Regions from separate parts of the Nonomuraea sp. WAC 01424 genome, predicted to be linked through region 2. Evidence: riboswitches for the same ligand, from Rfam matches in the RefSeq annotation. Region 2 holds a riboswitch; each other region holds the start of a gene.
The links. A riboswitch is a leader RNA that binds a small molecule or an ion and turns the genes downstream of it on or off. The one in region 2 is predicted to bind cyclic di-AMP.
Positions count from the first base shown of each region.

Region 1: linked by a shared signal. The riboswitch ahead of DMB42_RS34890 (C40 family peptidase) and the one ahead of DMB42_RS23755 (C40 family peptidase) in region 2 are both predicted to bind cyclic di-AMP.
Region 3: linked by a shared signal. The riboswitch ahead of DMB42_RS56385 (hypothetical protein) and the one ahead of DMB42_RS23755 (C40 family peptidase) in region 2 are both predicted to bind cyclic di-AMP.

Region 1 is NZ_QHHZ01000014.1:176,301-185,988, forward strand. Features, by position in the region: gene DMB42_RS34860 (sugar phosphate isomerase/epimerase) at 1-281, opposite strand, end outside; gene DMB42_RS34865 (ATP-dependent Clp protease ATP-binding subunit) at 1,077-3,578, opposite strand; gene DMB42_RS34870 (Lsr2 family protein) at 4,724-5,056, opposite strand; gene DMB42_RS34875 (RDD family protein) at 5,572-6,060, opposite strand; gene DMB42_RS34880 (RDD family protein) at 6,167-7,465, opposite strand; gene DMB42_RS34885 (amino-acid N-acetyltransferase) at 7,551-8,120, opposite strand; cyclic di-AMP (ydaO/yuaA leader) riboswitch at 8,408-8,559, shown strand; gene DMB42_RS34890 (C40 family peptidase) at 8,566-9,609, shown strand.
Region 2 is NZ_QHHZ01000008.1:345,099-354,786, reverse strand. Features, by position in the region: gene DMB42_RS23790 (ATP-binding cassette domain-containing protein) at 1-450, opposite strand, end outside; gene DMB42_RS23785 (sugar ABC transporter substrate-binding protein) at 451-1,548, opposite strand; gene DMB42_RS23780 (ROK family transcriptional regulator) at 1,649-2,833, shown strand; gene DMB42_RS23775 (sensor histidine kinase) at 2,928-4,055, shown strand; gene DMB42_RS23770 (response regulator transcription factor) at 4,052-4,708, shown strand; gene DMB42_RS23765 (DUF2306 domain-containing protein) at 4,681-5,307, opposite strand; gene DMB42_RS23760 (NAD(P)-dependent alcohol dehydrogenase) at 5,509-6,501, shown strand; gene DMB42_RS23755 (C40 family peptidase) at 6,485-7,030, opposite strand; cyclic di-AMP (ydaO/yuaA leader) riboswitch at 7,062-7,223, opposite strand; gene DMB42_RS23750 (3-isopropylmalate dehydrogenase) at 7,322-8,368, shown strand; gene DMB42_RS23745 (branched-chain amino acid aminotransferase) at 8,556-9,653, shown strand.
Region 3 is NZ_QHHZ01000008.1:142,854-152,541, forward strand. Features, by position in the region: gene DMB42_RS22755 (NAD(P)-dependent oxidoreductase) at 1-195, opposite strand, end outside; gene DMB42_RS22760 (helix-turn-helix domain-containing protein) at 250-600, shown strand; gene DMB42_RS22765 (roadblock/LC7 domain-containing protein) at 738-1,112, shown strand; gene DMB42_RS22770 (DUF4388 domain-containing protein) at 1,116-1,970, shown strand; gene DMB42_RS22775 (roadblock/LC7 domain-containing protein) at 2,000-2,371, shown strand; gene DMB42_RS22780 (hypothetical protein) at 2,399-2,770, shown strand; gene DMB42_RS22785 (alpha/beta fold hydrolase) at 2,779-3,648, opposite strand; gene DMB42_RS56385 (hypothetical protein) at 3,703-4,419, opposite strand; cyclic di-AMP (ydaO/yuaA leader) riboswitch at 4,597-4,731, opposite strand; gene DMB42_RS22795 (DUF5302 domain-containing protein) at 4,897-5,097, opposite strand; gene DMB42_RS22800 (MDR family MFS transporter) at 5,145-6,599, opposite strand; gene DMB42_RS22805 (PadR family transcriptional regulator) at 6,655-7,152, shown strand; gene DMB42_RS22810 (rod shape-determining protein) at 7,237-8,214, shown strand; gene DMB42_RS22815 (YetF domain-containing protein) at 8,211-8,780, shown strand; gene DMB42_RS22820 (hypothetical protein) at 8,871-9,335, shown strand; gene DMB42_RS22825 (ABC transporter permease) at 9,361-9,688, opposite strand, start outside.

The DNA.
Region 1 (9,688 bases), on a different contig from region 2:
TGGTTGCGGCCGCCGGTGCCGTTCAGGCTGACGACCTCCAGGCCGCGCTCCTCCAGGGAGCGGCGCAGCCGTACGAGCTCGATGCGGTCGGCCGTGAGGTGATCGGCGACGCCGGGCGACAGCCACAGCCCGATGCCCATCCGCTCCACGCCCAACCTCTTGCGCACCGGCACCGCGTAGCGGGTCAGGTGGGCGATCAGGTTCTCCAGGTCCTCGGCAGGGTGGATACCTGCGTTGTAGGCGAGGTGAACGAGCGTTCCGTCGTTGTGACGCAGGCGCATCGGTTCCTCCACGGCTTGCTTGAGTGTTCCCGTCGCCCGCCTCCGGCGCGCGAACCCTGTCGAGCATGCCTGCTTCCGGGTGGCGCACGCGTCCGCCCTGAGTTGATCCCTTACTACTCCCTCGGGAGCAGCCCTGACTCTAGGAACACGCTCTTGCGGATCACTTGGATGAGACTTGGCGATGCTCTACGCAGTGTAGTACTACTAACGGTGGCGGTACACCCACTCATCCAACGATTAGGCAACAACCCCCACCCCACCGCCGCTCACCACCAAGGTGGCATTCCCCACACCCCGACGCGGCGCAATTTCCGGCGCTCGATGAGCGGCATGCACCGCAGCTCGCATCACCAGGCGAGGCGGTACACCTCGCGAGCCCCACTGCCGCGCCCGGCATACCGCATCAATCCGCCACGGGCTCCCGTTGGGGAAGCCCGAAATGCAGTGGACCCGCGCGCGCAGGGCGCACCGCGAGGCCGCACGTACAGGGGGCGCAGGCGCCGCTTGCGGGCGCTTTCTGGGGCGCCGCGCGGCGGGAGGTGGGACGGTGGGGCCCGGCGCCCTGAACGGCGGCCAGGATGGGCCACGGAGATGGGGATACGTGCGGCGTAACGACGGCCGACCCCGTGCGGGCTCAGATCCCGTCTCCCTGGAGGCCCCCGACCATGTACGGCGTCTGGGTCTCGCCGGCCCCGCCGTAAAAAGGATGGGCGTAAAAGCAAGGCACCACGAAAGACCCGGAAGACCCGGAAGACCAGAAAACCCCCGCCGGAGCGGGGGTTTTCGGTGGAGCGGTCAGTGCTGGATCGGCGCGGCGATCGCCGCCGCCGAGTCCGGGACCGTCGTGGCGGACTCGCCCTTGAAGATGAACTGGGCGTTGTCGCCTTCGCCCTCGATCGTCACCTTCACGACCTGCCCCGGACGGAGCTCGCCGTAGAGGATCTTCTCGGACAGGGAGTCCTCCAGCTCGCGCTGGATCGTACGGCGCAGCGGCCGCGCGCCCATGACCGGGTCGTAACCACGGTCGGCCAGCAGCTGCTTGGCCTCGGGCGAGACCTCGAGCCCCATGTCGCGGTCCTTCAGCCTGGAGTCCACCTGGGCGAGCATCAGATCGACGATCTTGATGATCTCGTTCGGCGTGAGCTGGTGGAAGACCACGATGTCGTCGACACGGTTGAGGAACTCGGGCCGGAAGTGCTGCTTGAGCTCCTCCTGGACCTTCGCCTTCATCCGCTCGTAGTTGGACTCGGTGTCGTTGGACTTCGCGAACCCGACCCCGATGCCCTTGGAGATGTCACGGGTGCCGAGGTTGGTGGTCATGATGATGACCGTGTTCTTGAAGTCGACCACGCGGCCCTGGGCGTCGGTCAGGCGACCGTCCTCCAGGATCTGCAGCAGCGAGTTGAAGATGTCGGGGTGGGCCTTCTCGATCTCGTCGAACAGGACCACGGAGAACGGCTTGCGCCGCACCTTCTCGGTGAGCTGGCCGCCCTCCTCGTAGCCGACGTAGCCGGGAGGCGAGCCGAACAGCCTGGAGACGGTGTGCTTCTCCATGAACTCCGACATGTCCAGGCTGATCAGAGCGTCTTCGTCGCCGAAGAGGAACTCCGCCAGAGCCTTGGACAGCTCGGTCTTACCGACACCGGACGGGCCCGCGAAGATGAACGAGCCGCCGGGACGGCGCGGGTCCTTCAGACCGGCGCGGGTACGCCGGATGGACCGCGACAGGCCCTTGATGGCGTCGTCCTGGCCGATGATCCGCTTGTGGAGCTCGTCCTCCATGCGGAGCAGGCGCTGGGACTCCTCCTCGGTGAGCTTGAAGACCGGGATGCCGGTGGCGGTGGCCAGGACCTCGGCGATGAGCTCCTGGGTGACCTCGGCCACGACGTCCATGTCGCCGGCCTTCCACTCCTTCTCCCGCCGCTCGCGCTTGAGCTGGAGCTGCTTCTCCTGGTCGCGGAGGGCAGCGGCCTTCTCGAAGTCCTGCGCGTCGATCGCGGACTCCTTGTCGCGACGGACGTTGGCGATCTTCTCGTCGTACTCGCGCAGGTCCGGCGGAGCGGTCATCCGGCGGATGCGCATCCGGGAGCCGGCCTCGTCGATGAGGTCGATCGCCTTGTCGGGCAGGTAGCGGTCGCTGATGTAGCGGTCGGCCAGCTGCGCGGCGGCCACCAGCGCGTCGTCGGTGATGGAGACGCGGTGGTGTGCCTCGTAGCGGTCGCGCAGGCCCTTGAGGATCTCGATCGTGTGGCTGAGAGAGGGCTCGGCCACCTGGATCGGCTGGAAGCGGCGCTCCAGCGCGGCGTCCTTCTCAAGGTACTTGCGGTACTCGTCGAGGGTCGTGGCACCGATGGTCTGCAGCTCGCCACGGGCCAGCATCGGCTTGAGGATGCTGGCGGCGTCGATCGCGCCCTCGGCGGCGCCCGCGCCGACGAGCGTGTGCAGCTCGTCGATGAACAGGATGATGTCGCCGCGCGTGCGGATCTCCTTGAGCACCTTCTTCAGGCGCTCCTCGAAGTCACCGCGGTAGCGGGAGCCGGCGACCAGGGCGCCGAGGTCAAGCGTGTAGAGCTGCTTGTCCTTCAGCGTCTCGGGCACCTCGCCCCTGACGATCTTCTGCGACAGGCCCTCGACGACGGCGGTCTTGCCGACGCCGGGCTCGCCGATCAGCACCGGGTTGTTCTTGGTCCTCCGGGAGAGGACCTGCATGACCCGCTCGATCTCCTTCTCACGGCCGATGACCGGATCCAGCTTGCCCTCGCGGGCGGCCTGGGTCAGGTTGCGGCCGAACTGGTCGAGCACCAAGGACGTGGAGGGCGCCGACTCCTGGGGACCGCCCGCGGCGGCCGGCTCCTTGCCCTGGTAACCGTGGAGCAACTGGATGACCTGCTGCCGGACACGGTTGAGATCAGCTCCAAGCTTGACCAGCACCTGGGCGGCCACACCCTCACCCTCACGGATGAGCCCGAGCAGGATGTGCTCGGTGCCGATGTAGTTGTGGCCCAGCTGCAAAGCCTCACGGAGCGACAGCTCGAGGACCTTCTTGGCCCGCGGGGTGAACGGAATGTGCCCCGACGGAGCCGACTGGCCCTGGCCGATGATCTCCTCGACCTGCTGGCGCACACCCTCAAGGCTGATGCCGAGGCTCTCCAGAGCCTTGGCGGCTACGCCTTCACCTTCATGGATCAAACCAAGAAGAATGTGCTCAGTGCCGATGTAGTTGTGGTTGAGCATCCTGGCCTCTTCTTGGGCCAAGACGACAACACGCCTCGCTCGGTCGGTGAACCTCTCGAACATCTCGTCGCTCCTCACAGAGCGGTCAGTCAGGCCGGTAAATCCGGTCCCGTCATCCCGCATGCTAGCCCTGGCTCGGCGAACCGTGCCCACTGCCGCTGACACGCTCTATAGCAGAGACGTTCCCCGAGAGCAGGGCGTTCACCCTCTATCCAACTACTGTTCGGGGGTGGCGTGTTCCCGATACGCCGCAAGCGAACGATGTTTAGGCGGCTTCGCGGAAGCGCCTGAAATTCGACGCTGCGGCCCAGGGCGGACCAACACGGATCGGCCATCGGACACTGGGTCGGGGTCGGCCTTGGGGTGGCTCGTCCGCCCATGCGTCTCGGATGCCCGCGCCCGTATCTGTTACGTAATCATCGTATGTGCTGCTCCAAACGGAGTCCAAGCGCGGACGCTACGCCCTGAGCACAACGCGGCACGTGACGCGCCACGGGGGCGTATTCCCCATCGGGTCAGCCGGGTTACCGATCCGCCCGTCGTCACGCGGCGTACGGGACGGGACAATGCGCGGCACATGGGAGAGGTCACCGGTTTTCCATCGTGCCCCACGAGCCGCATGCCCCACGTTTTACGGTCATGCACGCTTCCCCACAGAACCACCGAAGAACCAGCGAAGAACCCGAAGAACACGGAAGAACGCGGAAGAAGCCCGCAGAGGCCGGAAGAAGCCGGACGCCTCCAGGAAGCGGGCACCCGCCAAGAGCCCGCAGGGGCCGCGGCAAGAAGGGCGGGCGCCGGTTTCTGTGGCGGAGCGTGACCGCTTTGCCCGTACGCCGCGGGAGTCCGGGATCGCCGGCATTGCGGGCGGGTGACGGCATTGGCGCGTTCCCGCGAAGGCGCGGACGAGGCGGACACCCGAGCACGCCCCGGGAAAACGCGCGGACGCCGGCGCAAAGCCCGGCGCGTTCCCTCTCGGACGGGATCTCCCGGAAGGGACCGTTCCGCCCACCCAGGAACCACTCAGGAACCTTCCAGGAAGGAACCAGAAGAGCAATACGCCCACATTTGGGCGAATTAGAAGATCAACAACTCGGCGCGGGGATTCGCGAACTCCCCACAAAAACGATCATGCGCTTATGGCGCTCGCCGGGGTCCTAGGCGAACGGCATAAGCGCATGGTCAGGAGATGGCTCTCTCGACGAGGCTCAGTGAGCCGCTTCGTACTTCTCCACCACGGTGGAGGCGATCCTGCCGCGCTCGCTGACCGGCAGGCCGTGAGCCTTGGCCCACTGCCGGATCTCCGAGCTCTTCTCGCGGCTCATCGCGCGGTTGCCGCCGCGACCACGGCGACGGGCGGACACGGCTCCTGCCCTGCGGGCGTGCTGCACGAAAGGCGTGAGGGCGTCCCTCAGCTTCTTGGCGTTAACGTCGCTGAGGTCAATCTCATAGGAGGAGCCGTCAATAGCGAAGCTGACCGTCTCATTGGCCTCGCCCCCATCGAGGTCATCGATGAGAATCTCCTGGATCTGCTTGGCCATCTACGCAATCCTTTCCCGGAGCATTGTTTCATTCGCTCGCCCAAACATATACCCGGAAAGGCGCGGAGACAATTCAGCGCTACGGGGATTCGGCTGACTGGCAGATCAGTTCTGGTTCTCGGCCTGATCCTGGCGGTTTGACCGACGCCCGGCGGCCTCCGATCGCAGCAACTTCACCGCGCCAAAGATGAAGGCGCCGCCGACCACGACCGGGGGGATGAGCGCTGACAATACGTCTGTTACGGCTTCCATTCGTCCTCGCCTCCAGGGCTAGCAGGGTTTCGGGGGCGCTAAATACGCATCCCGGCGCGACCTGCGGAGCACGCCGGACCCTCATGACGCCGAGGTGACAACTCACCCGGAACCGACCATAGCTACACACAGACGCCCTCTGGGAGCAGGGGCACCGACATCCGGCAACCCGGACGTCCCATAGCCTAATGCCAGTCTCTCCAGGCTCCTTACCGGATCAAGGGAAAATTTTGCGAAAAGGCATCTTCCCAGGTGCAGATGCCTCAACGAAGATCTTTTACCGCCCGCGTTCCGGCCAGCCTGTCATGCGGCCCGCGCTCCAACGGCTTGTCGATCAGGATGAGCAGCCCGACGCCGAACAGCAGCATTCCGGCCAGCAGATTGACCACCGGAATGCCCATCAGGACGACCGGCCCGGGATAGACCAGAGCCCGTTTCAGCAGAGCCGACCGCGGAAGGTCGTCCGGCGCCAGGCGAATCCTCATGATCGCCTTGCCGAAGGTCCTGCGCCGCCGGCAATGGGCCCGCCAGTCATAGACCACATAACCCAGGCCCGCCAGGAACCAGGCGCAGGCCCCGGGGAGCCGCCCGTCGAACCCCTCCGACATCCCGACAGTTCGGAAGATGCCCCACAGGATGATGAACAGAATGTAATAGAAGACCCCGAAGACGAGCGCCTCAATGAAGCGGGCGGCGAGGCGTTCCCACCATTCCGCGGGCACGGCGCCCGTCCACGACGGTGTCCCGGCCATATCCCACCTCACGCGGTCGGCGGTCGTACCCCCCATTTTGGTACGCCCCGCACACACAAAACAGAGGCCGGCGGGAAGCCGGCCCCTGTTTTACGCTGACGCGGGATTACTTGATCTTCACGACCACCGTGCCCGCGAACTTGTCCGCGAACGTCTGCTGCAGCGGCTTGTCCCACAGCTGCGAGGCGCCGTTGACCGCGACGCACGCCCAGCCGATCAGCCATCCCAGGAGCGGGATGATGCTGAGGATGTAGCCGCCCCAGGTGACGCCGGCGCGCTTGATCGCGACGTCGGTCCCGAGCCCGCCGGGAGCCAGGGCCTGGCCCACCGGCACGACCTTGATCCCCATGACCATCTTGCCGACCGTCTGGCCGTTCGACTTCGTCATGAAGAACTCGTAGACCACCCAGAGAGCGGTCGAGATGATCGTCGACAGGATGCCGATGAGGAAGGCCGAGAAGAGGCCGGAGGTGGCTCCGCTCGCCGAGTCGTAACCGACCGCGAACAGCCCCAGGATGAGGTTGATCACGAAGTTCACGACCATGAGGATGACGCCGTCGACGATCCTCGCGACCAGACGCTGCCACCACTCCGCCAGGGGGGCCGGAGCGCCTGGGGGCTGCACGCCGACGGGCTGGCCGTAGCCGGGCTGACCGTAGGGCTGCGACTGCTGCTGGCCGTAGCCCTGCTGCCCGTAGCCCTGCTGGGCGTACTGCTGCTGGTCGCCGTACTGCTGCTGGCCGTACTGGTCCTGCTGGCCGTAGCCGGGCTGGGAGTACTGCTGGCCGGAGGACTGCGGCTGCTGGCCGTAGCCCTGCTGCTGACCGTACTGGGCGTCCTGCCCATAGCCCTGCTGCTGGCCGGAGGAGGGCTGCTGGCCGTAACCCTGCTGGCCGTACTGCTGCTGGGCCTGGCCCTGCTGGCCGTAACCCTGGTCATAGCCCTGCTGCTGGCCGTAACCCTGCTGACCCGAGGCGGCCTGCTGGCCGTACTGGTCCTGCTGGCCGTACTGGTCCTGCTGGCCGTAGCCGGGCTGGGAGTACTGCTGGCCGGAGGACTGCGGCTGCTGACCGTAACCCTGCTGCTGACCGTACTGGGCATCCTGCCCATAGCCCTGCTGCTGGCCGTAGCCCTGCTGACCCGAGGCGGCCTGCTGGCCGTACTGGGGTTGCTGGCCGTAGCCCTGCTGCTGGCCGTGCTGGGGTTGCTGACCGTATTGGGGTTGCTGGCCGTAGCCTTGTTGCTGCTGTCCGTATTGGGGCTGGCCGTAGGCGTCGTCCGCCCGGTAGCCGACCACAGTGACGTCCGGGTCGGGCTCACCGGGGCGACGCCCTTGGTACTGCCCGTACTCCGAGGGGTTCTCCCCGGAATCGTCCTGTGGATACGGCGGCTGTCCGGTGCTCACCGTGTCACCTCGCTTCGAGTGCGCATGTGGCACGTGTCAGGACACATGCCTGTGCTGCCCAACGTATCGACATAGGTATCAACAATCACCTTTCCATGTGGTCAAGGTCCGCGTCACCCGATGTCAGATGCAGCAGCATGCGGGTGTTGCCAAGGGTGTTCGGCTTGACGTGTTCCAGGTCGAGGAACTCCGCCACACCCTCGTCGTACGAGGCCAGCAACTCGGCGTAGACCTCGGGTGAGACCGGTGTGCCCTGGATGGGGCGGAAACCGTGCCTCGCGAAGAAGTCGACCTCAAAAGTCAGACAGAATACACGCCGCAGCCCCAGATCCTTCGCCTGCCGGACGAGCGCCGAGACGATCCGGTGCCCGACCCCCGCTCCCCGGCACGCCGGATCGACGGCCACGGTACGAACCTCGGCGAGATCCTCCCAGAGAACGTGGAGCGCGCCGCAGCCGACGACCTCCCCGCCCCTCTCGGCCACCCAGAACTCCTGGACGTCCTCGTACAGCGTGACCGTGGCCTTCTCCAGGAGCCGCGGCCCCGCACCCGCGTAGGTGTCCACGAGACGCCTGACCGCGCGCACGTCGGGCGTGCGCGCGCGCCGGACCACGACCGCGGTCTCGGGGACTGCCACTTCGGCCACCTGCTCCATGGCTATCCAGGGTACAGATCTCATTACGGCTCGGCCCTAAATCCCACGTCTCGGGCATCTCATCACATCTCGTGGTCACGCAAACACGGTCTGACTTGGAGCTTTCCTCCAGTCCTCGACCTCCAGAATTTTGGACAAACAGGGCAGAAGCCCGCTTCCGTACGGCTACCCACGAGATCACCTTGTGACCCTTCAGTTGTGAAACCTCTACAGAGTCGGCAGTTCCGGTTGAGCGCGAACCCGGAGTGCATTAGTGTCCAGCGACGATGTTCTCCGCGTAATGCGCGCGGAAAGACACGCCCAATTCCCGCGAGGGAAGCCGGGGAACCATCGGTGGCGAGCACCTCGCGCCACCACTTGGGGTGAATCCGATCATCTCGGTAGGGCTGCTCCGGCCCGAACCCGTCAGCTAACCCGGCCGGCGTCGATGAGAGGGGCTTGGTTGGTGAAGCGCACGCTCGACCGTGAGGGGAAGCCGGCGGGCAGACACGCCCGCCCCCGGGAACAGGCCAGGCGCTCCCGCCGCCTCGGCGTCATCGGCGTCTCCGTCGCCGCGCTCCTGTTCGCCGTCCCCGTCGGTTCTGCGGCCGCCGACCCGAAGCCGCCGCTCTCCGAGCTCGCCGACAAGGTGGAGAAGCTGCACGAGGAGATCGAGACGCTGTCCGAGGAGTACAACGGTCAGCGCGAACGGCTCAAGTCCGCCCAGAAGGCCAACGACTCCGCCCAGAAGACGCTGGCCAACAGCGAGTCCGACCTGGCCGCCAAGCGCGCCAAGGCCACGCAGCTCGCCCAGAACGCCTACATCACCGGCGGCCTGGACCGGGCACTCGCCTTCGCCCAGTCCGACGACCCCGAGACCTTCCTCGACCGCGCCGCGACCACGTACGCGCTGGAGCAGCAGCAGGGCGAGGAGGTCAACCAGCTCGCCCAGGCCATGGAGACCGCCGAGCGGGCCAGGGCCGGCGCCAAGACCCGCATCGCCGAGGTCCAGAAGATCGTCAGCGACCTGGAGAGCAAGCGCTCGAAGATCACCAAGCTGGTCTCCAAGGTCGAGGGCAACCTCTACCGGCGGGCCATCGGCGAGGCCGGCCGCCCGGGCTCGCGCGCCGTACGGGTCAACCTGCCGGTCATCGGCGGCGCCGAGGCCGCCCAGGCCGCCAAGTGGGCCCTCACCCAGCAGCTCAAGCCGTACGTGTGGGGCGCCGAAGGGCCCAGCTCCTACGACTGCTCCGGCCTGGTGATGGCCGCGTACCAGCGTGTGGGCATCTCGCTCCCCCACTACACCGGCGACCAGTGGACGGCCGGCACGCACGTCTCGCGTGACCAGCTACGTCCTGGCGACCTGGTCTTCTTCTACACCGACCTGCACCACGTCGGCATCTACATCGGCGGCGGCATGATGGTCCACGCCCCGCAGACGGGCGACGTCGTCCGGGTCGCCCCGATGGGAAGGCGGCCGTTCGCCGGCGCCGTCCGCATCGCGGACTGACCGGACGGACGTTCGCGACGCGAACCGAGCGGGGTGTTCGCATCGCGGAACGCGCCGGGCCCGTGGCCCGGCGCGCCGC
Region 2 (9,688 bases):
CGCGATGGCCACGGACTGCCGCTGGCCGCCCGACAACATCGACACCGGCACCCTGATGTCGCCGATGCGTACGTCGAGCTGGGCCAGCAGGTCGCGGGTCGCGCGTTCCATGCTCAGGTGGCGCAGCACCGACCAGCGGCGGCGTTCGGCGCCGAGGAACAGGTTGGCCACGACGTCGAGGTTCTCGCAGAGCGCGAGATCCTGGTAGACGGTCGAGATGCCGAGCGCCTGCGCGTCGTGCGGGGTGGCGACGCGCACCGGCGCGCCGTCCACCGTGATCTGGCCCTCGTCCGGTACGAGTGCGCCGGAGATGGTCTTGACCAGCGTCGACTTGCCCGCGCCGTTGTCGCCCATGAGCGCCACGACCTCGCCGGGACGCAGGTCGAGCCCCACGCCGTCGAGGGCCCGGACCGCTCCGTACCGTTTGGAGATCCCCGTCGCCGCGATCATCTACTCGATGCCCGCCTTCGTGCAGGCGGCCTTGACCTCGGCCGTACAGATCTGGTCGGCCTGGTAGAAACCGTCCTTCACGATGGTGTCCTTGATCTTGTCGGCGGTGACCGCGATGGGGTCGAGGAGGAAGGCCGGGATGTCGGCGGTGCCGTTGTTCACCTTGGAGGTGGCGGCGGGCTGCTCGCCCTTGGCCAGGGCGACGGCCAGCTCGGCGGCCTTCTCCGCCTCTCTCCTGATGTCCAGGTAGATGGTCATGTACTGCTCGCCCGTGAGGATGCGCTGCACGGCGGCCAGCTCGGCGTCCTGGCCGGTGATGGGCGGCAGCTCCTTGTAGCCCGCGCGTTTCATGGCCGCGATGGCGCCGCCTGCCATGCCGTCATTGGCCGACAACACGCCCACGATGTTGTCCCGGCCGATGGCGGTGATCGCCTGCTCCATCTGCTGCTGCGCCTTGTCGGGGCTCCAGTCGGGGGTGTCGAACTCCCTGCCGACCTTGACCTTGCCGTCCAGGACGCTCTTGGCGCCCTTCTTGTAGTCGGCCGAGCTGGGGTCGGTGGGCGAGCCGTGGATCATCACGATCTGGCCCTTGTCCGTGGTGCCCTTGGCATTCAGGGCGTCGAGCAGCGCCTGACCCTGCATCTCGCCCACCCGTACGTTGTTGAACGAGACGTAGTAGGCGTAGTCGATGCCCGAGATCAGCCGGTCGTAGGCGACCACGGGGACCTTCTTCTGCCTGGCCTGGTTGACCAGGGGCGCGACCGCGTTGGCGTCCACGGCGTCGAGGACGAGTACGTCGGCGTCCTGGGTGAGGGCCGCTTCGACCTGTTGTTGCTGCTTGGCCGCGTCCTGTTCGGCGTTGCCGTAGATGACCTTGCAGCCGGGGCACAGCGCCTTGACCTTGGCCTCGAACAGGGGGCGGTCGAAGGCTTCGTACCGGGTGGTTTTCGATTCGGGGAGGAACAGGGCGATCGTCCCGCCCTGCCGCGCCGCGGTGGCCTGAGTGGTGGTCGTGGTGGTCGTGCCGGTGGTGCCGGTTCCGCAGGCGGCGGCCAGCAGGACCGCCGCCGAGGGGATGAGTCGCCAAGCTCGGTGCATCGCACTTCGTCCTCTCAGAAGATGCCCGCCCCCGCTTGGTAAGAAAGGTAGTTTACTATCAGGCGAGTTGGCTAGAGTGCACCTCGGAGGGAGGCCGGACATGCGACGCGACCTGGCCAATCCACGGCTGCTGCGGGTGCTCAACGAGCGCCGCCTGCTCGACCAGCTCCACGAGCACGGTCCCGCCTCGCGCGCCGACCTGGCCAAGAGCACCGGCCTGTCCAAGCCGACGGTCTCGGCCGCCCTGGCCGGGCTGGAGGAGGACGGCCTGGTCCACCTGGTCGGGGAGGTGTCCGGACGGCCCGGCCCGGTCTCCTCGCTCTACGACATGAACGCCGCCTCGACCCACGTCGCCGGGATCGACATCGGCCGCGACTGGATCAGGGTCGCCGTGGCCGATCTGCGCGGCGCGTTCGCCGGCCGTACCGACGGCCGCAACACGGCCAGGACCTCGACGGAGCTGGCCGACCTGGTCGGCGAGCTGGCCAGGGCGGCGGCCGCCGAGGCGGAGGTCGAGTGGCGCTCGATCACCTGCGCGGTCGTGGGCTCGCCCGGCGTGTACGACCCCGTACGCGGCGGCCTCGACTTCGCCCCCAACCTGCCCGGCCCGCCCGGCCTGGCCGACCGGCTGCGCACGGCACTCGGCGTCGACCTCGTCATCGAGAACGACATCAACCTGGCCGCCGTCGGCGAGCACGCCCACGGGGCCGGTCGCGGAACGGCCAACTTCGCCCTGGTCTCCATCGGCACCGGCGTCGGCATGGGCATCGTGATCAACGGCGAGCTGTACGTCGGCGCGCGGGGCGCGGCCGGCGAGGTCTCCTACGTCCCGGCCACCGAGCAGCCGCCCGGCGCCGACCCGGTCGCCCACGACGCCGACTCCTTCGCGCACGGCGCCACCGAGGCCGCGACGGCCGCGCCCGGCGTCGTGCGCGCCGCCCGCGCGGCGGGCCTGGAGCTGGAGACGGCCAGGGAGGTCTTCGCCGCCGCCGCCGACGGGAACGAGACGGCCCGATCGGTGGTGGAGGCCGAGGGACGCCGCATCGGCGGCCTGCTGGTGGCCGTGGCGGCGGTGCTGGATCCGGAGGTGATCGTGCTGAGCGGGGGAGTCGGGCGCAACCTCGACCTGCTGGGCGCCTCGGTCGAGCGCCGTATCGCCGAGCTCGGCCCGCTGCGCCCGAAGGTGGTGGCCAGCCTGCTCGGCGACAGCGGCGTGCTGCTGGGGGCGGTCGCGCACGCCAAATCCCGCGCGTGGGACCTCATCTTCGACGCCCGCAGAAGATGACCCCAGCCGGGCTGGTCGTGGAGGTCCGCGGGAGTTGATCGCGGCCGGGCCCGTGGGCTCTGCGCGGAGGTGGGTGCGCCTTTACGATGAGGGGGTGCCCGGCCTCCTCCGTTCCGTGTGGCGCGAGCCGCGTCCCGCCGGCCCGCCGGCGCGGGTGTGGCGCGACTGGGCGCTCGTCGCGGTGCTCGTGCCGGCCGCGGTGATCGAGGGCCTGCTGCGGCCCGACCTCCGGTGGCCGGTGGTCTCGACGGCAGTGACCGTCGCGCTGGTGCCCACGCTGCTGTGGCGCAGGACCAGGCCGCTGCTCATGGTCGCGCTCGTCTTCGGCGTCACCAGCCTGGCGCCGCTGCTGACGCGCGGCGAGCCGGTCGAGACGTACACGCTGGCGTTCGTGACGATCGTGCTCTACGCGCTGTTCCGGTGGGGATCGGGGCGCGAGGCCGTGATCGGGATGGCGGCCGGGCTCGTCGCGGTCCACCTGTCGCTGATCACCGGCCGCATCGCGCCCGGCGACGTCGTCCCGGCGCTCGGCGTCCTGTTCGCCGCCGTCGGGCTGGGCGGCGCCTTCCGGTACCGGGCCGGTGCGCGGTTGCGCGAGCTCGACCAGGTCAAACTGCTCGAACGCGAACAACTCGCCCGCGACCTGCACGACACCGTCGCCCACCACGTCTCGGCCATGGCCATCCGCGCCCAGGCCGCCGCGGCCGCCGCCGCCTCCGAGCCGGGCGCCGCCACCGACGCCTTACGGGTGATCGAGGCCGAGGCGTCACGCACCCTCGCCGAGATGCGGGCCATGGTCCGCGTGCTGCGCAGGAACGAGCCGGCCGAGCTGACCCCGGGCCGCCACCTCGACGACCTGCGGCAGCTCGCCGGACGTCCGCGCGTCGGCCCGGCCGTCGAGGTGGAGATCGCCGGCGGGCTGGACGGCCTCCCGCCGTCGTCCGGCGCCGCGCTCTACCGCATCGCGCAGGAGTCGATCACCAACGCCCGGCGGCACGCCCGCCACGCCACCCACATCACCGTCCGCGTCACCGCCGACGACACCTCCGTACGCCTGACGGTGAGCGACGACGGCGACCGCGCCACCGGCGTAGCCGCCCCCGGCTACGGCCTCATCGGCATGATCGAACGCGCCGCCCTGCTCGGCGGCACCTGCGAGGCGGGCCCCAACCCCAACCGGGGCTGGACGGTCACCGCCGTCCTGCCCAGGGAGGCCGCGTGAACATCCGGGTGCTGGTCGCCGACGACCAGGAGATCGCCCGTACCGGGCTCAGGATGATCCTCGACGCCCAGCCCGGCATCGAGGTCGTCGGCGAGGCCGGCGACGGCAGGCGGGCCGTCGAGCTGGCCCGCCGCCTGCGGCCCGACGTGTGCCTGTTCGACATCCGCATGCCCGGTCTCGACGGCATCGCGGCCACTCGCGAGCTGGCCGGGCCCGACGTGGCCGACCCCATGGCGGTGGTCGTCATCACCACGTTCGACCTCGACGAGTACGTCTACGCCGCCCTGCGCGCCGGGGCCAGGGGATTCCTGCTCAAGGACGCCGGTCCCGCGCTGCTCGCCCAGGCGGTGACCGCCGCGGCCGGGGGCGAGGCGCTCATCGCCCCGAGTGTGACCGCGCGCCTGCTGGCCGCGTTCGCGGGGGCGGGGCGTACCGAGGCGCCCGCGCAGCCCATGGAGGCGCTGACCGGCCGGGAGGAGGAGATCCTGCGTGCCGTGGCCCGCGGCCGGACCAACAGCGAGATCGCCGCCGAGCTGCACATCTCGCTCAGCACGGTCAAGAGCCACGTCGCGAGCCTGATGACCAAGCTCGGCGTGCGCAACCGCGTCGAGATCGCCATGTGGGCCTACGAGACCGACCGCGTACGCACCTGACCCCGGCGGACGATCACCTCGGCCACCGCCAGGTTGATCACCCAGCCCGCGCCGACGAGCAGCGCCCTGCCCAGCTCGCCGGGCGGCCCGAAGGCCAGCAGCCCGAACGCCAGCGTGAACGCCTGCGTGCCCGCGCCGAGGCCGAGCGCGTACCCGCGGGTCATCCAGGCACGATGCCGGGCCACCTCGCGCCGCCGGATCGCGGCCGGCCCGAGCAGGAGGCAGGCGGCCATGGCCGTGCCGAACAGCAGCCGGAAGGCGGCCAGCAGCACGCCGTCACCGGCGGGCAGGTCGGAGAAGAGCGTCAGCCACAACCCCGACAACGACGCGACCAGCCCGCAGGCCACCAGCACCCGCCCCGCCACCCGGTGCCACCTTCGCCGCCGGGCCCGGAACCCGGCCGAGAACTGGAACGCGCCGAGCGCGCAGAACACCAGCGAGGCGGGGATGTGCAGCAACACCGGCACGGGCATGGCGAAAAAGCGCGCGTTGCCGGGCGTGACGGGGGCGCCCGAGGCCAGTTCGGTCAGCCGGAGCGCGCCGGCGACGAGGGGGACGACGCTGAGCGCGAGCAATCCGGTGGGTGCGATCCATCTCATGCCTGAGAGCGTGACCGCCGCGACCCCGCCGGGGCATCGCGCGCACGGCCCGAGCCGGTTCGCACCATCGGCGGGCCGGGCGGTCGTACTTTCGGCCATCGAGCCGTCGCCTTTCGACCGTTGAGCGTCCGCGCAGGTCGCGCCCACACTGGCGGCACGTCCACGGCACGTCCACGCCGTTCACGGTACGAGGGAGAAACGATGAAGGCCTACGTCCTGCGCTCGTTCGGCTCACCCGACCAGCTCGTCCTGTCCGACGTCGAACGGCCCGTGCCGCGCGACGACGAGGTGCTGGTGCGGGTGCGGGCCACGTCCGTGCAGCCCTATGACTGGCATTTCATGCGGGGGGAGCCGTACCTGTCCCGGATCATGGGCGGCGGCGTCGGGTTGCGCCGGCCGCGCATCCCGGTCCTCGGCGCCGACGTGGCGGGGGAGGTCGAGGCGGCCGGCAAGGACGTCACGCTGTTCCGCCCCGGCGACGAGGTGTACGCGATGTCCCTCCAGGGCGGCTTCGGTGAGTACGTCTGCCTGCGGGAGAGCGAGGTGGCCCCCAAGCCGGGGAACCTGACGTTCGAGCAGGCGGCGGCCGTCCCGATGGCGGCCAACACGGCGCTGATCGCGCTGCGCGACGAGGGCCGCGTGCAGGCGGGCCAGAAGGTGCTGGTCAACGGCGCGTCCGGCGGTGTGGGCACGTTCGCCGTGCAGCTCGCCAAGGCGTTCGGCGCGCACGTGACCGGCGTGTGCGGCGGGCGCAACGCCGCCCTGGTCCGCTCGATCGGCGCGGACGAGATCATCGACCACACCAAGGAGGACTTCGCCACGTCCGGGCGGCGCTTCGACCTGCTCGTCGACGTGGCGGGCGGCCGCCGGCTGTCGGACTGCCGCCGCGTCCTGACCAGAAAGGGCGCGTACGTGGTGGTCGGCGGGCCGGCCGGGCGCTGGGTGCAGCCGGCCGGCCACATGTTCGCCGCGCTCGCGTCGGCGCCCTTCGTCCCGCAGCGGATCGCCAGGGCGGACGTGGTCCGCTGCGGGAGCAACAGGGCGAACCTGCTGACGCTGACCGGGCTGATCGAAGGGGGCGAGATCACCCCGGTCATCGACAGGACCTTCCCGTTCGGCGAGATCCCGGCGGCCGTCCGCTACCAGGAGGAGGGACACGCCCCGGGGAAGGTCGTCGTCACAGGGTCGCTGTGAGCATGGCGGGGGCGGGGGCCTTGCGGAGCGCGGTGTAGTCCGCCCAGCGCTTGACGCCCTTGGGGTCGGGGCGTACCGCGCCGACGAAGGCCTGCCTGCGCCACTGCGACAGGCGTTCCTCCTTCACCACGTCGCCGGTGTGCGGGGAATGGACCATGAAACCGGGTTTGGAGATCATGCCGACGTGGCCGAGGTTGCTGAAGAACACCAGGTCGCCTGGTTTGAGGTCCTTCCAGACGATTTTCCGGGAGAAGGCGCCGTACTGTTCGGCGGCGGTTCTGGGGAGTTCGATCCCGGCGTCCTCGTACGCCCGGAGCATGAGCCCCGAGCAGTCGTAGCCCCGTTCGCTGGCGCCGCCCCATACGTACGGGGTGCCGCGTTTGTCCATGGCGTAGTCGAGGGCGACCTTCCAGGCCGGCTTCGGTACACGCTGTTCCTGGACCTGTTTCACCTGGGGGCCGGTGAGGGTGACGGAGGGGGCGGGGTCGGCGGGAGCCGCGGGCGCGAGACCTGCGCCGCCCGCTGCCACCGCCAGGAGGATGGCGATGCTAGACAGGGGAACTGTCCTTCCACGAGGCCGGCCGGGTTAGCTGACGGGCTCGGGCCTGGAAGTAGCCCTACGGCTGTGCTTCGAAGGGGAAGCGAGGCCGATTCGCCCCGGGGGGAAAAGGGGTGGGTCCCCGGCTCCACGCAGTGCTGCGCGGATTAGGCTCGTCGGACTCTAACGAAACGGTCAAAAGGTCGCAATCCCCCCAAAACGGAATGTCCGGCCATTGAGATGATGTGTTCGTCAGCCGAGACGAGCCGGTAGGGTACCGCCATGGAGTCGCGTAACATCCGCCTGGCCGTCATCCCCGGGGATGGCATCGGCGCCGAGGTCGTAGCCGAAGGGCTCAAGGTCCTGGAGGCCGTGGGCACGAAGATCGAGCCCACCCATTACGACCTGGGCGCAGCCCGCTACCACCGCACGGGCGAGACACTGCCCGACGCGGTGCTCGAAGAGCTGCGCGGCTATGACGCGATCCTGCTCGGCGCCGTCGGCGACCCCAGCGTGCCGCCGGGCGTGCTGGAGCGCGACCTGCTGCTCAAGCTCAGGTTCGAGTTCGACCACTACGTCAACCTGCGCCCGGTCAAGCTGTTCCCCGGCGTCCCGACCGCGCGGGCCGGCGCCTCCGCCGAGCAGATCGACATGGTCGTCGTCCGCGAGGGCACCGAGGGCCTCTACGCGGGCACCGGCGGCGTCATGCGGCGCGGCACGCCGCACGAGATCGCCACCCAGGAGTCGCTGAACACCGCCCACGGCGTCGAGCGCGTGGTGCGTTTCGCCTTCCAGAAGGCCCAGTCGCGGCCCCGCAAGAAGCTCACGCTGGTCCACAAGACCAACGTGCTCACCTTCGCAGGCGACCTCTGGCAGCGCACGGTCGACCGCGTGGCCGCGGAGTTCCCCGACGTCACCACCGACTACAGCCACATCGACGCGGCCTCGATGTTCTTCGTCACCCAGCCCGAGCGCTTCGACGTGATCGTCACCGACAACCTGTTCGGTGACATCATCACCGACCTCGGCGCCGCGATCGCCGGCGGCATCGGCCTTGCGGCCAGCGGCAACATCAACCCCGAGCGCACCACGCCGAGCATGTTCGAGCCGGTCCACGGCAGCGCGCCCGACATCGCCGGTCAGGGCAAGGCCGACCCGACCGCGACGATCCTGTCCGTGGGCATGCTCCTCGACCACCTCGGCCTCCACGCCGAGGCCGCCAAGGTCGAGCAGGCCGTGGCCGCCGACATCGCCGAGCGCGTGAGCGGCGGCGCCGGCCGTTCGACCGGCGAGATCGGCGACGACATCACCGCGCGAGTATCCGGCTAGGACCCGCCTAGCCCCCGTACGCGCCTGGCGGTCCGAACGAGGACTGCCAGGCGCTTTTTGTGTCCGCGAGGTCGAATCGTCCCAACTGCCTCTTGCCATCCCAAATGACGAGACAATAGGAAGTACGAATACTGCTCGCGGGCAGTAGCTTTTGAATCGTAGATTCGTAGAGAGAAGGACCGCCGTCATGACCATCGCTCAGAAGCTCAGCTTCGACGTGCAGCATTCCGCCAACGCTCGCACCGCGGCCGAGCGGGAGCAGGTACTGGCGAACCCCGGATTCGGGCAGGTCTTCACCGACCACATGGTCTCGATCGACTACACCGACGGCGAGGGATGGCATGACGCCAAGCTCCTGCCGTACGGGCCGCTCACGCTCGACCCCGCCACCTCGGTGTTCCACTACGCGCAGGAGTTGTTCGAGGGGCTGAAGGCGTACCGGCAGATCTCCGGTTCGATCGTGACCTTCCGCCCGTACGCGAACGCCGCCCGCTTCAACCGTTCGGCCGAGCGCATGGCCATGCCGGAGCTGCCCGAGGAGGCGTTCGTCGAGTCGCTGGAGCTGCTCGTCGGGGCCGACAAGGAGTGGGTGCCCACCACCGAGGGCCACAGCCTCTACCTGCGCCCGTTCATGATCGCCACGCAGGCCGGGCTCGGCGTCAACTACCCGTCGAAGACGTACAAGTACATGGTCATCGCCTCGCCGGCGGCCTCGTACTTCAGCGGCGGCATCAAGCCTGTCTCGGTCTGGTTGTCGACGGACTACACCCGCGCCGCGCCCGGCGGCACCGGCTTCGCCAAGTGCGGCGGCAACTACGCCGCCGCCTTCGTCGCCCAGCGTGAGGCCGTCGAGAACGGCTGCGACCAGGTCGTCTGGCTCGACGCCCACAAGCACGAGTACGTCGAGGAGATGGGCGGGATGAACCTGTTCTTCGTCTTCGGCAACAAGCTCGTCACCCCGGCGCTCACCGGCACCCTGCTGCCCGGCATCACCCGGGACTCGATCCTCGAACTGGCCGACGACCTGGGCCTGGAGGCCGAGGAGCGGCTGATCTCGGTGGACGAGTGGGAGTCCGCCTGCGCCGCGGGCGAGCTGACCGAGGTGTTCGCGTGCGGCACGGCCGCCGTGGTGACCCCGGTCGGCTCGGTCAGGGGCGCCGACCGCTCCTGGACCATCGCCGACGGCACCCCGGGGCCGGTGACGATGCGGGTCCGCGAGGAGCTCGTCGGCATCCAGTACGGCGCCCGCCCCGACACCCGCGGCTGGATCCACAAGATCGCCTGACGCCTCGCCCGGGGCCGGCGTTCAGGCGCCGGCCT
Region 3 (9,688 bases), 200 kb from region 2:
CTCGGTGCCGTCGCGCGGCGGGGCGATGGCCGAGACGACGGCGTCGTACCCCTTGGCGATCGTGGCGGCGTCGTGGACGTCGCCCTTGACGGGACCGCGGCGGCTGACGCCGGTGACGTCGTGGCCGCGTTCGGTGAGTTCGCTGACGATGCGCTGACCGATCATCCCGGTCGCGCCGAACACGAGGATCTTCATGAGAAGCACAGTATCCAACAGATACTGGTTACTTCATCGTGCTATAAGTACCTTATGGATACTGGCGATGCTTTTGACCCGAACTGCCCAACCAGGCTGGTCCTGGACCGGATCGGTGACAAGTGGTCGGTGCTGGTGCTGCTCAGCCTCATCGACGGGCCGATGCGCTTCACCGCGCTGCGCGGGCGTATCAACGGGGTGACGCCGAAGGTCCTGACTCAGACGTTGCGCGCCATGGAGCTGGACGGGCTGCTCACCCGCGAGGTCTTCGCCGAGGTGCCGCCGCGGGTGGAGTACACGCTGACCGACCTCGGGCGTTCGCTGCACGCGCCGATCTCGGTGGTCGCGCGGTGGGCCGAGGAGAACGTGCACGAGATCCTCCGCCATCGCGAGAAAATTTCGTGAATTGATCTTATTTCCGCACTAGTGATGGTTTTCTTCGCCCTGGCCGTATAAAAACGTATCTCTCGTTTAATGGCGTGACTTCTGGCTACTCGCGGCCCCCTACGCTTTCCCCGTCTCACGACGGAGGGAGAACGGCGGTGCTGGGAGTGGACACCTGCCTGGCGGAGGTCATGTCAATACCGGGCGCGCTCGACGCCATGCTGGTCGACGGCACCAGCGGTATGGCGGTCGCCTTCAGCAGCGCGTCCGGCGTGGACGCCGACAGGTCCGCCGCGGCGCTGACCGAGGCGCTGCGCGCCACCACCGACGGGCTGACCCGGACGTGTCCCGGCGAGATCGTGCGCATCGACGACATGCTCGTCACCACCGACCGGGGGCACCACCTGCTCCGGCTGCTGGAGACGGCCTTCGAGGGGCCGCTGGTCATCTACGTACGTCTCGACCTGGAACGGTCGAACCTCGCCCTGGCCCGCTACCGCCTGCGGGCCATCGCCGGCCTGCTGACGACCTGAGCCATGACCGCCCTCGACTCGCTCCTCGCCGGACTCGCCCGCGAACGCGCGACAGGGGCACTGCGGCTGGGCAGGAACGGCACGGTCTTCCTGTCGGACGGGCGCGTGACGTACATGGAGTGCGCGCAGACCCCCGGCGTCGAGCGGCTGTTCGCGGCCAGGGGGCGGGTGTCGGAGTCGGCGCTGCGCGCGCTCCAGGCGGACGGCGGCCGCGCCCGGCTGCTCCAGGAGGGCCCGGTCACCCTGGCCGAGCTCCAGTACGCCGTCCTCGGGGTGGTCCTGGACGCCGCGTTCTTCCTGCTGCCGGTGACCGGCGTACGGCCGAAGTTCCGGCCCGGGGAGGAGCACTGGCTGGGCGGGCAGTGGTTCTTCGACGTACCGGAGCTGGTGCGCGAGTGCGCCCGCCGCCGCGACCAGCTCACCGGCATCTGGCCCTCCTCCGACGTGGACACCCAGCCGGTACGGCCGATCCCCCGCCTCCCCGGGCACGGGGTCGCGCTCAGCCAGGTGCAGTGGGAGGTCGTCGTACGGGCCGACCAGAAGGCGACGCCTCTGGAACTGGCCCGGCACCTGGGCCGGTCGGGCTACTCGGTGCTGCTGGCCGTCAGGAAGCTGGCCGCCGCCGGCCTCCTCGCCCCGCCGGACCCGGCACGGCCCGCCGCGACGCCCCCGCGCCGCCCGGACGACAACCCAGGCACAACAGACCCCCTGCCCCGACGGGTCCCGAGCCCGGTGCCGGTGCCCGCGCGCACCGGGGAGGGCGGCTCCCACCAGGCCGCCGGGCCGCGGCCGACGGCGGACCCGACCGATCTGACGCTGCTGCGGCGGCTGAAGAAGGCGCTGGAGGAGATGCCGTGAGGTTCCCCTCACGCAGGAGGAGGCCACCCGTGGAGCTACGGCAAGAGGTCCTGGCGGAGATGGAGCTCCTGCGCGGCCGTACGCCGGACGTCACCGGCAGCGTCGCCTGCACCGTGGACGGCCTCCAGATCGCCTGCGACCTCGAAGGAGAGACCGGCGAACGGGCGGCGGCGCTGTCGGCGGCCCTGCTCGCGATGAGCAGCCGGATGCTGACCATGACGGGCCGCGGGACGTTCGAGGAGACCCTCGTCTCCGGCACCGCCGGTTTCGTGGCCTTCTACGCCGCGGGCCCCACCATCGTCCTCACGGTCCTGGCGGGACCCGGCGCCAACGTCGGGCTCCTCCGGCTGGAGGGCAGGAAGACGGCGGCCTCCGTGGCCGCCGTGGCACGCAAGCACTGACCATCCCGACCGAAGCGGAGGAAAAGCATGGCAGGCATGGACGTCTCCCTCAAGGAGATGATGGGCATCGACGGCACGATCGGCGCGGCGATCGTCGACCACGGCAGCGGCATGGCGCTCGGCACGCTCGGCGGCTCGAAGGAGCTGGATCTCCAGGTCGCGGCCGCGGGGAACACCGAGGTCATGAAGGCCAAGCTGCGCACGATGGACTCGCTGGGCCTCAAGGACGGCATCGAGGACATCCTGATCACGCTCACCGCCCAGTACCACATCATCCGCCCGATCACCGGCCGCAGCGGCAAGGGCCTCTTCCTCTACCTCGCCCTCGACCGCAACCGCGCCAACCTGGCCCTGGCGCGGCACATGCTCAAGGTCATCGAGGAGAAGCTGGAGCTCTGAACACCGCCTCACGGCTCCGTGACGGCCGCCGTCACGGAGCCGGTGTGCGCGCCGACCTCGGCGACGATGGCGGGCCAGAGCGGGCGCGGCAGGTCGTGTCCCATGCCCGGGTACGTGACCAGGCGGGCGCCCGGGATGGCGGCGGCCGTGGCCCGGCCACCGGCGACCGGCACGAGCTGGTCGTCCTCGCCGTGGATGACCAGCGCGGGCACCTTCAGCTCGCCCAGCGGCGACGTACGGTCGCCCGAGGCCAGGATGGCGGCGAGCTGGCGGGCCGAGCCGGCCGGGTCGTGGCAGCGGTCGAAGGCGAGCCCGGCCAGCCTGCTGACACGTTCGCGGTCCAGCTCGTAGCCGGGGGAGCCGATCACGGCCCAGGTCCGCAGCGCGTCGGCGACGACCGCCTCGCGGTCCGCGGCGGCCTTGGCGAGCAGCACCGCTGCGGCCGCCTCGGTCGGCGGAGCCGCCTGGGGGCTGGGCGTGGACATGATCGAGGTCAGGCTCAGCACGCGGCCGGGATGCCGGATGGCCAGCGCCTGGGCGATCATCCCGCCCATCGAGGCGCCGACGACGTGCGCGGCGGGCCATCCCAGGACGTCCATGAGGGCGGCGCTGTCGTCGGCCAGGTCGTCCAGCAAATACGGCGAAGGCGCCCCCCATTGGGGAACGCCCTCGTCGTGGAGATGGGTGGACAGGCCCGCGTCGCGGTTGTCGAACCTGACGACGTGGTGCCCCTGCTCGGCCAGGAGTTCACAGAAGTCGTCGTCCCAGTGGATGAGCTGGGCGCCGAGTCCCATGATGAGCAGCAGGGGCCGTCCCGCAGAGGAGCCGAAGCTCTCGTAGGCGATCTCGATGCCGTTCGCGGCTGCGCGCTGGATCACAGCGACCAGAATGTCATTCTGGTCGTTCGGCGTAAAGAGCCGTATGTCCAGGGATCAGTCGTTCAGGAGCTTGCGCAGGCGCTCGTTGTTGAGTACCACGCCGCCACCGGCCACCACCAGCACGCCGGCCATGACGGTGCCGCCCATCGCGACGGACTTGCCGATCCCCTCCTGGCCACCGGCGGAACCGGCGGCGTCGTCGGCGGACTGGGCGGCCTCGACCTTGGGCGGCTCGGCGGGGTTCGAGTCGTACCTGCTCCACGCGCCGGTCGAGAAGGCCACGGGGTAGTTCTTCTTGCCCTTGCCGTCGCCCCACTTGGTGATGACGTAGTCGATCTTGATGTGGCCGCGGCCGCCGTTGCCGTCCACGCCCAGGGTGTCGGAGTTGAAGCTGCCGCCGGTCAGTTCGGCGAAGGTCTTGGCGTCGAGGTCGAGCATGACCCCGCGATTGGAGGGCACGCCGGGGCCGCGGTCGCCGACGAAGAACGGCATCTTCTTGCCGTTGAACGTCACGTAACCCTCGGTCATCAGGGGCCAGCTCGGGCTGGCGGCCAGGCCCTTCTGCATGGGCTTGCCACTGGCGGGAAGTCCGGTGTCGCCGGCGCGGCCGGAGGAGTCGTCCCAGAAGTAGGAGGCCGTGGTGGACCCCTTGAGCAGGACCTTCTGGTCGTCGCCGGTGTCGGCGTGGGCGCAGGTGGCGCCGATGGTCAGCGCGCCCAGGGCGGACGCGGACAACAGGGCGATGGAACGCAGGCCAAATCGAGCAGACATGAAGCAGTGAGTCCTTCGCGAGGGGACAGGGGGAACGCGCGCGACTACGGTCCGTAACCGGGCAGAGCGCCGAAAGGGCGGTTACGCGGCGCGTGGGGGAAAGTCGGGGAAGAGGCCGCTCAGCAGGCGGCCGTCACTACACTGCCTGGGGGAACGACGAGGTGGTACATGCGGGTGAAGTCCTCTCCATCTCGCCTACCGGGTTAGCTGACGGGTTCGGGCGTGGAGATGCCCTACCGGCACATGGCCGGATTCACCCCAATGAGATGGGTCCCCGGTTCCCGACAAGTCGGGATTCGGCGCCAGCTGTCGCCCCTCTCCTGGTAGGGACTACGCCACCAGCTGGTAATTGGTTAAGACCGTACCCAGAGAAACGGACAAATACAAACGAATCGTCATGAATCGGGTAAAGATCTACCTGTCGCGGCAAAGAGAAAGGGGGCACGGCATGCCGTACCCCCAGAGAAATTGGGCCTTTCAGCCGCCGCTCTTGCGCCTGAAGGATCTTTTACTCGCGGCCGGACCGTGCGCCCCGTGGATCTTCGACGGGTCCACGCCCTTGCCACCCGCGGCCGAGTCGGCGTGCTGGTTGCGCTTGCGTTCCAGCGCCTCGCGGAACTTGCGCTTCATCTCGTCCTCGGGAGTCTCGTCGACTTCCGGCTCCGGTGTTTCCGCCATGAGGACCTCCTGGTGTTGGGGACATCCACAGCTTCGCATGACGTCGCTTACGACGCGAAACCGGCCTCCACTCTGTTTTCCGCCGCCGGCGCCTCCTCCACCAGCGCGCGCGGCATCATGACCAGCGCGACCAGGGCGACCACCGCGCCTGCCACCCCCAGCGACGGGATCACCACGGCCGCCGCCGAGGCGTGGGCGGCCGCGAGCCCGTGGACGGGCGCGTCCGTGCCGATGACCGAGGTGTACGCGGTGCCGCCCAGCGCCAGCGCCACCGAGCCGCCGATCTGCCGGAAGAAGGTCAGGTTGGCCGAGGCCGTGCCGATGTACCGCGGCTCGACGGCCTGCTGCACGGCCACGGTCAGCCCCGACAACATCGGGCCCATGCCGAGCCCGATGAGCACCATCCACCCGGCCAGCACCAGTCCGTCGGTACGCAGGGTCAGGTTCAGGCAGAGCAGGCTGCCGGCCACGAGCAGGAACGGCGCCACGACCAGCCACGGCTTGTACGTGCGCGTCCTGGACATCAGCGTGCCCATGAGCGCGCTGCCCGCCACCATGGCCAGCGTCATCGGGTAGATCCGCAGCCCCGACTCGGTGGCGCTGACACCCAGCGCCTGCTGGAAGTAACGCGGCAGGAACACCACACCGGCGTACATGCAGAAGGCCGTGAAGAACGAGGTCGCGTTGACCAGCGTGTACGTGCGGTCCCGGAACAGGTGCAGCGGCATGATCGGGCTCGCCACCCGCCGCTCCACCAGCACGAACACGACCAGCAGCACCAGCGCCAGCAGGATCGGCCCGGCCACGGGCAACGAGGTCCAGGAGTTGCCGTCCAGGCCCTTCTCGGTCAGGCCGAGCAGCAGCGCGCTGACGGCCACGCTGAACACCGCGATGCCCGCGTAGTCCGGCCGGCCCTCGCCGCCCGTACCGGGACGGAACGGCAGCCGCAGCACCACGATCGCGATCAGCACGATCCCGAGCGGCACGTTCACGTAGAAGGCCCACCGCCAGCTCGCGTGGTCGGTGAACAGCCCGCCCAGAAACGGCCCGGCCAGGTACGTCAACGCCATCACGCCGCCGAGCGCGCCCTGCACCCGGGCGCCGTTGCGTCCGGGCGGGAACATCTCCATCACCAGCGCCAGCGAGAGCGGCAGCAGCGCGCCGGCACCCAGCCCCTGCACCGCGCGGAAGGCGATGAGCTGGGTCATGTCCTGGGCGAGGCCGCACAGCGCCGACCCGGCCACGAACACCGACATCCCGAGGAGCAGCAGCGGCTTCCTGCCGTGCTGGTCGGAGAGCCTGCCGTACAGCGGCACGGTCACGGTGGAGGTGAGCAGATAGGCGGTGACCACCCACGTGTACAGCTCCGTGCCGCCCAGTTCGCCGGTGATGCGGGGCAGCGCGGTGCCCACGATCGTCTGGTCGAGCATCGCCAGGAACATCCCGCCGAGCACCGCCAGCAACACCAGGCCGTTGCCCTTGGTCTTCATGTCATTAGTCACAGGTGAAGATTGATATGTAAGAGCTGACATGTCAAGTCTTCGATATGCTGAGTGCATGTCCCTGCGGATCGCGCTCCTCGGCCTGCTCACCGCCAAAGGCCCGGCCAGCGGCTACGACCTGGCCAAGAGGTTCGAGCACTCGCTCAACCACGTCTGGCAGGCCGGGCACACACAGATCTATCCCGAGCTGGTCAAGATGGCCGCCGACGGCCTGGTGACGGTCGAGGCCGAGGGCGCGCGGGGCCGCAAGATCTACGCCATCACCCCCGACGGCAGCCGGCTGCTCACCGAGTGGCTGGTCGACCACGACCCGTCGGCGACCATCCGCAGCGAGACCGCCCTCCAGGCGTTCCTGCTGCCGCTGCTCGACACCGAGCAGGCCATCGCCGTGGTCGAGCGCATCAAGGGCCACTTCGAGGCCCGTCTCGCGGTGCTCGACTGCCAGCCCGAGGGCCAGTTCGGCAATTACGCGCTGTCCCTCGGACTGCGCCAGATGCGCTCCGGCCGGGAGTGGGCCGAGGAGACCCTGGCCGCCCTGCGGCGCGAAGGGTAAAACGGAACTCTTCGCTTCCTGGTGTTGCGTTGGAGAAGCGCCGGAAATAGACCCAGGCATGATGGTCAACCTCCCTGTAGGGCGATGAGGCTCCTGGGTCGTGACCTGGCGATGGATCTCGGCGCGGCCAGCACGCGGATCTATGCCAAGGGCAAGGGCATCGTGCTCGACGAGCCCTCGGCCGTCACGCGCGACAGGGAGACGGGCAAGGTCATCGGCTACGGCGCCGAGGCCGCGGACGGCGCGGACGGCGAGACGTACTGGCCGATCAGCGACGGCCTGCCCCAGGACGGCGAGCTCACCCGGCGCATGATCAGGCACTTCCTGCACAAGGTGCACCGGCATCCCTTCCCCAGGCCGCGCCTGGTCATGGCCGTGCCCGACGACTTCACGCCGATCGAGCGGGTGGCGCTGCGCGACGCCGGGTTCGAGGCGGAGGCCCGCGGCATCCTGCTGGTCAGGCACGCGGTCGCGGCGGCGCTCGGCGCGGGCCTGCCGCTGGACGACAGCGCCGGCCACATGGTCATCGACATCGGCCGCGACGCCGCCAGGATCGCCGTGCTCTCCTGCGGGTCCGTGGTCACCGTCGGCACGGTACGCGGCGGCGGGGGCGCGGTGACCCGGGCCGTCGCCCGCCTGGCCGAGGACGAGCACGGCCTGCTGGTCGGCGAGCGGGAGGCCGAGGCGGCCAAGCTGTGCTCGGTACGGGAGCCGGCGGGCAACGTCCTGCTCCACGGCAGGGACGCCGACACCGGCGAGGAGCGCGCGGTCGCGCTGCCCGCCGAACGCGTCCGCGAGGCCGCCGCCCAGCCGGTCGAGCACATCGTGCGGGCCGCCGAGTACACCGTGGAACGCTGCCCCGCCGAACTGGCCGCCGACCTGGGCGAGGGAGGACTGGTGCTGGTCGGCGGCGGCGCGCTGCTGCCCGGCCTGCGCCGGCGGCTGCGCGCGGGCCTGTCCATGCCGGTACGCCGCGCGGAGCGGCCCACCGACTCCGTGGCCCTCGGCCTCGGCCGCTGCGTGGAGGACCTGGGGCTGATCGCCAGGCTCAGACACCGGTGAGCGACCTGTTCGCCCTGGGGGTCTCGTTCGCCGACAAGGCCGTCAGGACGATCGTGGTCTACCTGACGATCGCCGCGCTGATCCGCATCATGGGCAAACGCGGCATCGCCCAGCTCAACAACTTCGACTTCGTCGTCATGCTGCTGATGAGCAACGTCGTGCAGAACGCGATCATCGGCCCGGACAACTCGCTGATCGGCGGCGTGGTGGGCGTGGTGATGCTGGTGGCGGTCAACTCGGTCGTGGTACGGCTGGCGGCGGCCGTGCCCTCGATCGGCCGGATGGTCGAGGGCGACCCCGTGGTCCTGGCCCGCGACGGGCACTTCATCCCCTCCGCGCTGCGCCGGACGGGCGTACGGCAGGCCGACCTCGACGTCATGCTCCAGCTCAGAGGGGCCGACAGCGTGTCCGACACCGACCTCGTACGCCTGGAGCCCGGCGGCGCGCTCCTGGTCCGCCTGCGCCCCGAAGAGGTGGAGGCCGAACGCGGCGACGTGGACGAGCTGCGCGCGCGCCTGGAACGCATCGAACGCAAGCTGGACGAGCTGAATGGCAGGCCCTCATGAGAATGCGCGGCCGGGCGCCCTTCGACATCGATCCTTAATCTTGTGTTTATACGAGCTGCAATCGGAATTGATCTCCGATAAGGTCCGATCGTGCGCCTGGCTGGTCGCTCGGTCGTGATTTCCGCGGTGCTTTTCTGCGTCGGGGTCGCGGCAGCCTGTACCTCCGCCAGGCAGCCCTCCTTCGAGGAGGCGGCCAGGCGGCTCACCGCCGACACCGACACCCTGCTCGCCGCCTCCACGCTGACCGTGTCGCCGGCCCACCGTTCCGACGAGACCGAGGACCGCTCGTGCCTGCCCGGCCAGGTGCGCCGGCTGGTCCAGGCCGAGGGCGAGGCCGCCGGCGCCCCCGACGGGGTGCTGCTCGCCCTCCAGGACATGGGCTACGACCAGATCGTGGACGACCTGGACCTGCGTGACGAGAGCACGGGCGTGTTCATCGTGCGCAACCCCGAGACGAACCTGACGTTCGAGCTCACCGTCCTCGACGGGCCGAACGTCAGGATCGTCGGCAGGACGACCTGCTACACCCCGGCGAACGAGAGCACCGCCCCCTGACCCGCGCTCGGGAGACTCAGAGGGCTCAGGGGGCGGACAGCGCCTCCGTCGGCGACAACCGCGAGGCGCGTACGGCCGGGTAGAGCCCCGCGACCGCGCCGATGACCAGCGTGGCGACCAGGCCGCCGACCGTCGCCCACCCGGGCACCACGGCCGGCCACTCGCGGGAGAAGGCGTAACCGACGGTGACGCCGGCCCCCAGGAGGATCCCGCCCGCGCCGCCCAGCGCGGACAGCAGCAGCGACTCGGCGAGGAACTGGGTGCGGATCTGGCCGCGGGTGGCGCCGAGCGAGCGGCGCAGGCCGATCTCCGCGCGGCGTTCCAGCACCGAGATGACCATCGTGTTGGCCACG